DNA from 3 places in the Acidovorax sp. 106 genome. Region 1 is predicted to be linked to each of the others. Evidence: predicted binding sites of a transcription regulator. Region 1 holds the regulator's gene; each other region holds the start of a gene.

Region 1 (4,038 bases):
TTAGCTTGGCCCTCATGGCGCTTTGGGGGATATTGGCCATCGGTACTGCCCAGGCCCAGGCGGTGGCTGACCCCACCGCCGAGCTGGGCAACCTGACCCAGCACTGGCTGGACGATGCCCTGGCCCGCAACCAGGCGACAGGCGCCACGCTGCGCATGGAAGTGAGCGTGGGCGCGCTCGACAGCCGCCTGAACCTGGCGCCCTGTGCCCGGGTTGAACCGTATTTGCCTGCAGGCTCGCGCCTGTGGGGGCGCACCCGGCTGGGGCTGCGGTGCGTCGAGGGGCGCTCGCCCTGGAATGTGTTTTTGCCCGTCACCATCAAGGCCTGGGGCCCCGCCTGGGTGCTGACAGGCAACGTGGCGCCCGGCGCCGTGCTGACTGCCAACGATGCCACGCAAGCCGAGGTGGACTGGGCTGCCGACCCCGCTCCGGTGGTTGCCAACCCTGAGGCCTGGGTGGGTCAGACCGCCTCGCGCCAGTTGATGGCCGGGCAGGCCCTGCGCCAATCCATGGTCAAGGCGCCCAGCATTTTCCGTGCAGGGGCGCAGGTGCGCGTCTCAGCCCAAGGGCCGGGTTATGCTGTGGTCTCTGCGGGCCAGGCGTTGTCCGCAGGCACTGTTGGGCAAACTGTGCGCGTCAGAATGGACAATGGTCGCGTAGTGAGTGGCATTGTGGCTGAAGATGGAACAGTGACCATCACTCTTTGAGGATTTGCCTGCATAAATAGCTAAAGTCCGTCCAAAACGGGTCGAAAACATTGCTACTGAGCCCCACATCACACGGGGTGGTGGAGAGAGCGATGAAGATAGGTCAAAAACCGGAACTCCCGGGCGCATTGGCGCAGACGGGGCTTGCCAAGCAAGCCAAAAGTCCAGCCCCTGCTGCGGAAGGGGTGGCAAAAGGCGCTGCAGCTGCGTCGGCCGCCGGTGTGCCTGTCACGGTGTCCAGTTCAGCCCGCGCACTGGAGCAGCCTGGTCGCACGACCAGCGATTTCGATGCCAAGCGCGTGAGCGAAGTGCGCGCTGCCATCAACAACGGCACTTTTTCGGTGGATGCGGATGCGATTGCGGACAAATTGTTGTCCAATGCGCAAGAAATCTTTTCTCGCGCCCGCGGATAAACGCCTGATCCCAGGCTTTGTCTAGCGCACCACCACCATGTCGTTAGAAGAAGCCCTCACCACGGTAGAGCAACACATCGAAAAGGTGTCAGCCGCCTTGCTGGCACTGGACGCCCCCTCTCTAGAGACGGCCAGCACCGCTTTGCGCGACGCTGCGGCGCGTTTTACCTGGGTGTTGGAGCAAGCCCAACTCCAGAAGACTTCCGAGTTCCCACCTCAATTTCAGCAGCGCGTGGCCGCTATTGGACAGAATTTGTCCATGCAACGTGATAACTTGGCCCGTGTGGCGGTCCTGACCGACCGGCAGGTGTCTGTGCTCGTGCCCCAGGCTGGTGGCGCCCAGGCTGCCACTTACGGCAACCCGCAAGCCGGGGCTGCCAAGCCAGGCGGCGCAGCGCGCATCTATCGCTCGGTGGGTTGAGCGGACGGCCGCCACTTCCTGTGCGCAGTCTGGCGCAGGTTTGAATTTCTTGGGGTGATTTTGCTATAAAAACAATAGCTGCTAGCGCTTTTTTTACAAGCGATAGCAGCTATTTTGTTTAAATGTGGCCAGGTCAGTGGCTGCGCATCTTGGCGCGCAGGCGGGCGATGGACTGGCTGTGCAGCTGGCACACGCGCGATTCGGTCACGCCCAGCACGGCGGCAATCTCCTTGAGATTCATGTCGTGCTCGTAGTACATGCCCATGATGTGCTGCTCGCGCTCGGGCAGGCTTTTGATGGCATTGACCAGCGATGTGCGCAGCCGCTGGTCGCGCAGCAACTCCACCGGGTCGGCCGCAGCATCGGCCACGTGGCGGTCCAGAAAACCGTCATCGTCCTCGCCGTGGGTCATATCTTCCAGGTACACCAGCTGCGTGCCGCGCACCTTGCCCAGCAGGCTTTGGTAGTCGGCCAGGCTCAGCTCCATCTCCTCGGCAATTTCAGACTCCAGCGGGCTGCGCCCCAGCTTTTGCTCCAGCCGGTGCACAGCGTGCTCAATGTCTTTTTGGCTCTTGCGGGAGCTGCGGGACATCCAGTCGCCCTCGCGCAATTCGTCGAGCATGGCGCCACGGATGCGCTGGGTGGCAAAGGTCTCAAACTGAACGCCCTGGGCCATTTCGTAGCGCGACAGGGCATCCGCCAAGCCCATCATGCCGACCTGGATCAGGTCGTCCAGTTCCACGTTGGGAGGCAGCTTGGCAATCATGTGGTGCGCAATCCTCCTCACCAGCGGAACATGCTGGCGGATCATGGCATCACGATCGAGCTGGCCTTTGGCGGTGTACATCAGATCAGTGGCTCCAGACGGTGGGCGTTGGCTCAGGTGTGCCCGACAAACCCGTCACGTGGCTGGATGGTAGCGCAGTCAGCGGTCCGCTGATGGTGCCCGCGTTTTCCAGCAGTTGCAAGGCCAAGCGTTGAACGTCATGAGGGTTATTGGCCGAGACGGTGGTCGTGCGCACGCGCCCGCCCAGGTGTCGTTCGGCGCAGTCTTGCAAGGTGCGTAACGCGCCCAGCGTGCGGCGACGCTCGCTGGCGCCATCGCCTTGCAGCACCGAGGCCACGGTGCAGGGCAGGCCGGAATGCGTGGCAATCTGCTTGAGGCTTTTGTAGCAGGACAAAACACCGGCGGAGCCGCCCTCCATCACCGCCAGCGGGATGGTGCTGGTGTGTGTGAGCAAGGGGCCTAGCAGCCCTGCTGGGGCGTGCAGCACCAGCAGCCCGTAGGCGCGGAAATACGGCAGCAGCCCTTGCAGCGGGGGAGCGCCTTCGGTGTAGGCCTGCCGCTGCAGCTGGTGCAGGCCCCGCGCGGCAGGGATTACGGCCACCGAGGTGACCGATGCGCTGGCGCTGGTGCCCAGACCGTCGTTCCAGGGGGCTTGCTGCAGCACATGGCTCAGGCCTGGGGTGTCGTCAGTTTCCAGTGCGGTACCGTCCAGCACCATCACGGGGTAGCCCAGGCGCTGCAGGTTGGCGCAAATCTGCCAGAGCATCTCCAGCCCGCTGGAGGCGCGCTCCTGGCTGGCCACCGCCAGCACGCGCAACTGGGCTTGCGGCGTGAAGCTGCTCAGGCCTGCCGCTTGGTGAAAGCCGGTATCAAGCATCCACAAGTCCTTTCTCTGTCAGGGCCTCGGGTGCGTTCGAGAAGTAGTAGTTCAGGTCTGACGCCTTGGGGTCAAACGGTGACTTCACGGGGGCGCGCATGGAGGTGCTGATGAGCTTGTGCGCTTCTGCAGGTTCCCAGTCTTCAGGCACCCGTTGGCCGTTGGTGACGCCGCGCAGCACCATTTGGTGGCGAATCAGCGCGTCAATTGAGGGCCCCAGCTTCACGGCTTCGTCCACCTTGGACAGGATGGCCTGCTGCGAGCCTGCAGTCTTGAAGGAGGTGAGCACATCGTCCAGCGTGTCGCCGTGGCAGCCCGCATTGAGCACCAGCAGGCGGTTCACGCGGGGCAGGTCCAGCACGTCCAGCATGCTGCGCTTGCGGGGGTCGCGCGGCGCGACGCCAGTGGTGTCGATCAGCACCATTTTCTTGCCGCTGAGCAGGCCCAGCAGGTCTTGCAGTGCGGCACGGTCGTGGGCCAGGTGGGCCACAATGCCCAGCATGCGGCCATAGGTGCGCAGTTGTTCGTGGGCCCCCACGCGGTAGGTGTCCAGCGTGATCAGGCCAACGCTGCCAGGGCCATGCACGCGGGCGCACAGCGCGGCCAGCTTGGCGGTGGTGGTGGTTTTGCCCACACCGGTAGAGCCGACCAGGGCAAAGATGCCGCCTTGCTCGTACAGCGGCGCTTCGTTCTCGTCGGTCTTGAGGTTGCGCTCAAGCACATCCATGAGCCAGCGCACAGCGTCGCCTGCCGACAGGTCCTCGGGCATGCGCTCCAGCACGGCGCGGGCCAGCGCGGGCGAGTAGCCCGCACGGATCATCTTCAGCATCAGG
Region 2 (4,038 bases), 870 kb from region 1:
GCTGATTTTGCTGAGCCTGTTTGGCTGGATGGGCCTGTCGGACTATGTGCGTGCCGAGTTTTTACGCAACCGCCAGCTTGACTACGTGAAGGCTGCACGGGCCCTGGGCGTGAGCAACACGCAAATCATCTGGCGCCACATCCTGCCCAACAGCCTTACGCCCGTGGTCACCTTCCTTCCGTTTCGCATGAGTGGGGCCATCCTCGCGCTCACCTCGCTTGACTTTCTGGGGCTGGGTGTGCCGCCCGGCACCCCCAGCCTGGGTGAGTTGCTGAGCCAGGGCAAGAACAGCATCGATGCGTGGTGGATTTCGCTGTCCACCTTTGCGGTGCTGGTGGTGACCTTGCTGCTTTTGACATTCATGGGCGATGCCCTGCGCGATGCGCTCGACCCACGAAAGGCTGACCAGTGATGCCACAGCCTGTGACTAAGCCTCTGCTGCAGGTGGCCGACCTGCGCGTTCGCTTTGGCACCAAAGAGGTGGTGCGCGGCGTGAACTTTGACATCGCCCCCGGTGAAAAACTCGCGCTGGTGGGCGAGTCGGGTTCGGGCAAGACCATCACCGCATTGAGCCTGCTGCGCTTGGCGGGCGATGCGGCGGTTTCAGGCCGGGCCCTGTTTGCCGGGCGTGACTTGCTGGCCCTGACCGAGCGTGAGATGCGCGGCGTGCGCGGGGGCGAGGTGGCCATGGTCTTCCAGGAACCAATGACGGCCCTGAACCCGCTGATGACCATTGGCCAGCAGATTGCCGAGATTTTGTTGCTAAAAAAGGGCCTGACGGGCGCGCAATGTGCGCAGGCAGCTATTGAATTGCTAGCAAAAACCGGCATCCCTGAGCCTGCGCGGCGCGCCAACAGCTTTCCACACCAGCTCTCGGGTGGCCAGCGCCAGCGCGCCATGATCGCCATGGCCCTGGCCAGCAGCCCCAAACTCTTGCTGGCCGACGAGCCCACCACCGCGCTCGACGTGACGCTGCGCGGCCAGATTCTGGACCTGCTCTCTGAGCTGCAGCGCCAGACCGGCATGGCCGTGCTGCTCATCACGCACGACCTGAACCTGGTGCGCCGCTTTGCCGACCGCATCGCCGTGATGGAGAAGGGCGTGCTGGTAGAGCAGGGCGCTGTGGCCGATGTGTTTGCCAACCCTCAGCATGCCTACACCCGCCGCCTGCTGGCCAGCCAGCCCCGGCGCGATGTGGTCGAGGCGGTCCCGCCCGCAGGCACGCCGCCCGTGGTGCAGGCGCACCAGTTGCGCGTGACCTACCCCACGCCTCTGCCTGGCGTGCGGGGCTGGTTCAAAAAGGGCGAGTTTGTGGCCGTACAGGGGGCTGATTTGCAACTGCTGCCGGGGCAAACGCTGGGGGTGGTGGGCGAATCAGGCTCGGGCAAGTCCACCCTGGCGCAGGCCATTTTGGGGCTGCTGCCCTCGGGTGGCGACCTGAAGGTCAACGGCCAGGCGTGGCAACAGCCCGCCACGCGCAACACCCCTGCCAACCAGGCCTTGCGCCGCCGGGTGCAGGTGGTGTTTCAAGACCCGTTCTCGTCGCTCTCGCCGCGCATGACGGTGGAAGAGATCGTGGGCGAAGGGCTGCTGGTGCACGAGCCCGCCATGCCAACTGCCGAGCGCCGCAGCCGTGTGGAAGCAGCCCTGGCCGAGGTGGGCCTGACCGAGGCGCAATTCCCCGGCTTGCTGGCGCGCTACCCGCACGAATTTTCAGGGGGCCAACGCCAGCGGCTGGCCGTGGCCCGCGCCCTCATCGTGCAGCCCCAGGTGCTGGTGCTCGATGAGCCCACCAGCGCGCTCGATGTCACCATCCAGCAGCAGGTGCTGGCCTTGCTGCAGCGCCTGCAGCGCGAAAAGGGCCTGAGCTACCTGCTCATCACGCACGATGTGGAGGTGATCCGCGCCATGGCGCACGAGGTGCTGGTGATGAAGGACGGCGCCATTGTGGAGTGCGGGACGGTGGACGCCGTGCTGAACAGGCCTGAACACCCCTACACGCAGAAGCTCGTGGCTGCAGCCACGGTGGCTGCCCCGCAAGCGTAGTTCGCGGCACGCTGTCGGACGGCGGTCAGGCGAAGGTGTCTACGTTTTCGCCCAGGCCGGGTGTACGTTGGCGGCCGGGTGTGGCGCTGTTGTTTTGCTTGGTCTGGGTTTCGGCGGCTTTTTGTGCCTTGGCAAGCTCGGCCTGCTTTTGCTTTTCGATCTGCGCTTGCTGGTTCTGGCGCTGAATGGCCTCAATTTGCGCTTGCACCATCTGGATCTGCGCTTGCAGAGCCTCTACCCTTTGCTTCTTGGCCTTGGCGTCCATGTCAGAGGTGGCCACGTTTTTGAGTTCGTCAGTCAACTGGCGCAGTTGCTTTTGCAGTTTGGCGATTTCGCTGGAGGACTGGGCGCCCGATGCACTGCTGGTGGAGGAGGCGCTAGAGACTTGCATGGCAGGGTTATCGGCATATTCGCGCAAAACTGAACGGGCCTCAATGCATTCTTAAGACTGGGCGTGTAGCCTGTGGTGCTTCGGAATTTGGATCAGAGCCCATGAACTTCAACGAACTTGACGACAGCGAAGACACCCAGCACACGCCGCAAGAGCGCGCCGCTGCGGCCTCGCGCAGCACCTGGGTCAGTGTTGTTGTCAACCTGGTGCTCAGCACCGTGCAGATCGTGGTGGGCGTACTGTCCAAATCGCAGGGCTTGATTGCCGACGGCATCCACTCGTTGTCCGATCTGGTGGCTGATTTTGTGGTGCTGTTTGCCAACCACCACTCGCAAAAAGACGCTGACGAAGGCCATCCCTACGGCCACCAGCGGTTTGAGACAGCAGCCTCGTTGGTGCTGGGCTTGCTGCTGCTGGCCGTGGGTGTGGGCATGGTGTGGTCGGCAGTGCTGAAGCTGGAGAACCCTGACACCGTGCCCCAGGTGCACGCCGTGGCCCTGTGGGTGGCGGGCGGCGCCTTGCTGGGCAAGGAGCTGCTGTTTCGCTACATGCTGGCCGTGGCCAAGCGGGTCAAGTCCAGCATGCTGGTGGCCAACGCGTGGCATGCTCGGTCGGATGCTGCCTCATCTCTCGTGGTGGGCGTGGGCATTGCGGGCAACCTTGCGGGCTACCCCATCCTCGATCCGATTGCGGCCTTGATCGTGGGCTTCATGGTGGGCAAGATGGGCTGGGAGTTTGGCTGGGACGCCATGCACGACCTGATGGACCGCGCGGTGGACGAGCAAGAGGTACAAGCCATTCGCCAGACCTTGCTGGACACCCCCGGCGTGTCCGGTGTGCACGATGTGCGCACGCGCAAAATGGGCGACATGGTGGTGGTGGACGCCCACCTGGAGGTGGACGCACTCATCACTGTAGAAGCCGGACACGACATTGCCGTGCTGGCGCGTCAGCGCGTTCTGCAGCGCCACCGTGTGCTCAACCTCATGACGCATGTGGACCCTTGGCGCAAGCCTGATCTGGACCATGCGCTCAAGCCTTGAGGTTTGCAGGCTCTTTGAACCGGTTTTCAACCACTGTCCAACGCACATCGCCCGCCACGGCCGTGCGTTGGTGATCACTCCATGGTGCAAAAGGTATCTGAATGAACCATCCCGCAGGTCCGTCGGGTAAGCCAGGCCAGCCATCTGGCGGCGGCACAGCCACAACCGCAGCCACGGCAACGCGGACGAGCGCGCAGGCCATTGCAGCGGCAGGGGCTGAGCACCGGCGCTACCACTCGCAGCATGCGCACATGGCCCCCACCTTTGGTGCAGACCAGTTTGCCCTGCGGGCCGAGGCCTTTGCCCGATTTTTTGGAACCCCGTTGTTCCTGGGCGCGCAGACCGTGGTGGTAGCGGTGTGGATCGTCATCAACTCTGCGGGGTGGCTGCACTTTGATGTGTACCCCTTCATTTTGCTGAACCTGGCCTTCAGCCTGCAGGCGGCCTATGCCGCGCCCTTGATCTTGCTGGCCCAAACCCGGCAGGCTGCCCGCGACAAAATGCACGCCGAGGCCGATGCCCAGCACCGCGAGGCACTGGCCGTGGCCAACGAACAGC
Region 3 (4,038 bases), 2.8 Mb from region 1:
GGTGCGCTCATCGGCCGTTGTCCAGTCACCGGGGGCCGTGGTGTCGGCAGGCCGTGCCTTGGTGCGTGCGATGCGGGTGGGGCTGGGGTCGCCCGAAGCGGCCGATGCACCCGACGCCGCCATGCCCAACAACCCTGCCAGCAAGGTGCGGCGTGCGATGGAGGGTGGGGGTGTCAAGAAAGGGGTCATGGGGCAGCCTCACGCAGCAGATGTCTAGAACCTTTTTAAACGGCTCTTTGCCTATGCTGCCGCACGTTGCCCATGGCATGCAAGCCGCTGTGCACAGGCTTTACCTGCGCGACATAAATGCGCTTGAAGCGGTTGCACTTTGCTGCAGATGCGGGGGCTTTGCGCCCTGCGTGCCCCTGCTTGTTGAACGATCTGCCGTGGGTGCTCAGGGTTGTTTGCCTGTGGCCTCGGCCGCTTCTTCAAAGCGGTCCACCTTGCGCAGCTGCTTGAAGCCCAGCGTCCACCCGCCCACCACGCCCAGGGTGCACAGGCCGCCCAGCACCGCGGCGGGCACCACGCCCAGCCACGCGGCGCTGGTGCCTGCGCGGAACTCACCCAGCTCGTTGGACGAGCCGATGAACAGCATGTTGACCGCATTCACCCGGCCACGCATATGGTCGGGGGTGGAGAACTGCACCAGCGCGCCCCGGATGTACACGCTGACCATGTCGGCCGCCCCGGCCACCAGCAGTGCCGCAAACGACAGCCAGAACCAGGTCGACACCGCAAATATCAGGTTGGCCAGCCCGAACACGGCCACCGCGATAAACATGGTGCGGCCCACCTTGCTGTTGAAGGGGCGCATGCTCAGGTACAGCCCGGCGCCCACTTCGCCCACCGCCACAGCGCTGCGCAGCGCGCCCAGGCCCGCCGGGCCCACGTGCAGCACTTCGCTGGCGTAGATGGGCAGCAGCGCCACCACGCCTCCCAGCAGCACGGCAAACAGGTCCAGCGAGATGGTGCCCAGGATGATGGGGCGCGAGCGAATGAACCGGATGCCCGCGCCAAAGCGCTGCCACATGGTGCCCAGCGTGGGCCCCACGGGGCCTGCGTGGGCTGTGGCCACGCGCATCAGCAGCGCAGTGCCGATGGCAAAGCAGGCAAAGCACAGGGCAAAGGTCAGTTCACCGCCACCCAGGGCATACAGCACGCCCCCTAGCAGCGGGCCGCCAATGCTGGCAGAGCGCATGAGCATGCTGTTGGCCGCAATGGCCTGGGCCAGTTGCTCGCGCGGCACTACCTGGGGCAGCAGGCTTTGCAGCGCGGGCCCTGAAAACGCCCGCGAGCAGCCAAACAGCACCAACACGGCGTACACGCCCGCCACGCCACTGGCGCCGTGGCCCGACAGCCACCACAACCCGGCGCTGCACAAGGCCCCCACGGCCCAGCTGATGGCCAGGATGTTCTTGCGCGAGAAGCGGTCGATCAAATCGCCCGCAGGCAGCAGCAGGCACAGCATGGGCAGGAACTGCGCCAGCCCCACATAGGCCAGCGCCAGCGGGTTGCGCGTCAGGTCATACACCTGCCAGGCCACCACCACGGCTTGCACCTGGGTGGCAAACACCGCCATGAGGCGTGCGCTGATGAAAGACAGAAAACCGGGGTGGCGGTAGATGCTGGCCGGGGCAGCCGCTGGTGGGAGGGAGGTGGAAGACGTCACTTGAAGGAGCGGCACCGGCCGCGCATGAGATTGATTCGCATGCTAACGCTTTGTGGCGCAGCTTGCTTGGCCGCCGCCAGGGTCAGGGCGCACCGGACCCGCGCTGAAAAACGGCTGCGCAGAGCGTTGCACACATTTCCCAGAAGTTTTCGCACAAACGTCCGATAACCCATAGAACGCGAATCAAAGAGGGAGATGTCACCACCGCCAGAGCCAGCGGTGCGTGTGCCGTTGCAGGCCCCGGCTGGGGCCAGTGCTGTCTATTTGGAGACAACCTAAGAGAACTGCCATGGGGCTGAGCGTCAATACCAATGTGATGTCGCAGAGCGCGCAGCGCAGTCTGGGCCGTGTGCAGGGCGAGCTGGCCTTGTCCATACAGCGGCTTTCGTCGGGCCTGCGCATCAACAGCGCCAAGGACGATGCCGCCGGGCTGGCCATATCCGAGCGCTTTACCAGCCAGATCCGGGGGCTGAACCAGGCCGCGCGCAATTCCAACGATGCGTTGTCCCTTTTGCAAACGGCAGAGGGCGCGCTGTCTGGCGTCAGCGGCAATCTGCAGCGCATCCGCGAGCTGGCGGTTCAGGCGGCCAATGGCACCTACAGCGCCTCAGACAAGCAGGCCATACAGGCCGAGGTGGCGCAACTGGCCGCAGAGATCGACCGGTCTGCCCTGGCCACCCAGTTCAACGGCATGGCGGTGTTTGACCCCAGCCGGGCCAGTGCGGTGGGGGACGAGAATCAGCTGGCCGTGTTCGACGGCATGACCAGCGTGGGCAGCTGGCTGGAGAGCAGCGAGCAGTTGATTTCCAGCCTGTACGGCATCCAGGCCGATGGGGCGGCGCTGGAGATTCGCTACACCGGCTTTACCGACAACGCCGGTGGCGTCGCCGCCTACGTGCAGGCCACGGGCTTTGATGGGCAAGGCCGTGGCAACAATCTTGTTTTGCAGGTGGATATGGCAGATTTTGTGCCGCCCAACCTGCCCAACGGCGGCTCTGCCCCGTACTACAACGACCGCATCATTGCCCACGAAATGGTGCACGCCGTGATGGCGCGCGCCACCAACTGGCAGGACTTGACGGGCAACCACCTGTGGTTTGTGGAGGGCACGGCCGAATTCATCCAGGGGGCGGAGGAGCGTGTCAAAGCCGACGTGGCCAGCTCCAGTGCCGCCACAGTGGCTGCGGCCATCAATGGGCCGTCCAACACCAGCGCTTTTTACTCGGCCAGCTACTCGGCGGCGCGCTACCTGCACAGCCGAATCAAGGCGGCAGGGGGCGAGGGCATCAAGGACGTGCTCACCTACCTGAACAGCAACCCCGGCTCAACGCTCGACCAGGCACTGGCCAACGCGTCCAGCGGGCAGTTTGCCAGCGCGGCCGATTTCAAAACCCAGTTTGCGGCGGCGGGTGCTGCGTTCATCGGCGCGTTTGACTTGAACAACGCAGACACCGGTGCCATCGGGGGGCTGGATGTGGACGGAGGGGATGTGAAGACCGCCACCAGCACGGTGCCCAACAGCGGCAGCAAATCGGGCACCAATGTGCTGGATGGGTTCACGGAGTCGTTTGAGGCGATTGCCACCTCGGGCGGCTCCACAACGACCAAAGTGTTCCAGGTAGGGGCCAATGCCAACCAGACGCTGGAGACGCGGGTGGGTGCAGTCAACCTCAGTGCGCTGGGCTTGCGCAGCACGCTGGATGTGACGATCTCGCCAGCCCAGGCCATCGTGGCGGTGGACCGGGCGCTGGACTACGTCAACAGCCAGCGCGCAGTGATTGGTGCCCAGTCTTCGCGGCTGGAGACCACGATGTCTACGCTGCAAAACACCAGCCAGAACCTGTCGGCCAGCCGCGCGCGCATTGTGGATGCCGACTTTGCGGTCGAGGCTGCAGCCCTGGCGCGCCAGCAGATCCTGCAGCAGGCGGGCACTGCCATGGTGGCGCAGGCCAACCAGGTGCCCCAGGGCGTGCTGGCGTTGCTGCGCTGAGGGCGGCACGGCAGGTCTGCAGGTCTGGGTTAGCGCGGGTGCTGCCGATGCCGGTACGTCCACGGCGCTTGGGGCCGCTTTTGCGACCACAGCCCCACGTTCCGGGCCTGGGCCCGTTTCTGCAGCGGCTCCAGCTGTGGGTGTTGCTTGGCATAAGGCGTGTACACCCAGGCCAGGCCAGCGCTCACCTGGGCCGTTGCAACGTCTTGTCCGTTGCAACGCACATTGGCCACTGTGCGGCCATAGTCGTCCTTTTGCAGGGGCCGCAGCGTGGCTTGCTGCTTGAAGCACAGGCGTGCCAGGTTTTGCTTGGAGCGCAAGCCATAGGCCTGCTTGCTCTCTGGCGCATCGATGGCGGCAATGCGTACTTTGATCGGGC

The links. The regulator FliA, encoded in region 1, starts transcription of late flagellar genes. The targets are predictions, from matches to a motif close to CTAAAGTTTNNNNNNNNNNNGCCGNTA.
Region 2: a site for FliA is predicted at 2,446-2,472, ahead of C8C98_RS00945 (FlxA-like family protein). Genes of this name have one in related genera too.
Region 3: a site for FliA is predicted at 1,810-1,836, ahead of C8C98_RS17195 (flagellinolysin). Genes of this name have one in related genera too.

What each region holds. Positions count from the first base shown of each region.
Region 1 covers NZ_RCCC01000001.1:1,084,472-1,088,509, reverse strand. The annotation lists gene flgA (flagellar basal body P-ring formation chaperone FlgA) at 1-707, shown strand, start outside; gene flgM (flagellar biosynthesis anti-sigma factor FlgM) at 800-1,120, shown strand; gene C8C98_RS04835 (hypothetical protein) at 1,158-1,541, shown strand; gene C8C98_RS04830 (RNA polymerase sigma factor FliA) at 1,675-2,388, opposite strand; gene C8C98_RS04825 (hypothetical protein) at 2,393-3,205, opposite strand; gene flhF (flagellar biosynthesis protein FlhF) at 3,198-4,038, opposite strand, start outside.
Region 2 covers NZ_RCCC01000001.1:211,661-215,698, reverse strand. The annotation lists gene C8C98_RS00955 (ABC transporter permease) at 1-412, shown strand, start outside; gene C8C98_RS00950 (ABC transporter ATP-binding protein) at 412-2,046, shown strand; gene C8C98_RS00945 (FlxA-like family protein) at 2,072-2,437, opposite strand; gene C8C98_RS00940 (cation diffusion facilitator family transporter) at 2,539-3,480, shown strand; gene C8C98_RS00935 (DUF1003 domain-containing protein) at 3,582-4,038, shown strand, end outside.
Region 3 covers NZ_RCCC01000001.1:3,886,364-3,890,401, forward strand. The annotation lists gene C8C98_RS17185 (DUF1800 domain-containing protein) at 1-189, opposite strand, end outside; gene C8C98_RS17190 (MFS transporter) at 395-1,684, opposite strand; gene C8C98_RS17195 (flagellinolysin) at 1,959-3,659, shown strand; gene C8C98_RS17200 (thermonuclease family protein) at 3,689-4,038, opposite strand, start outside.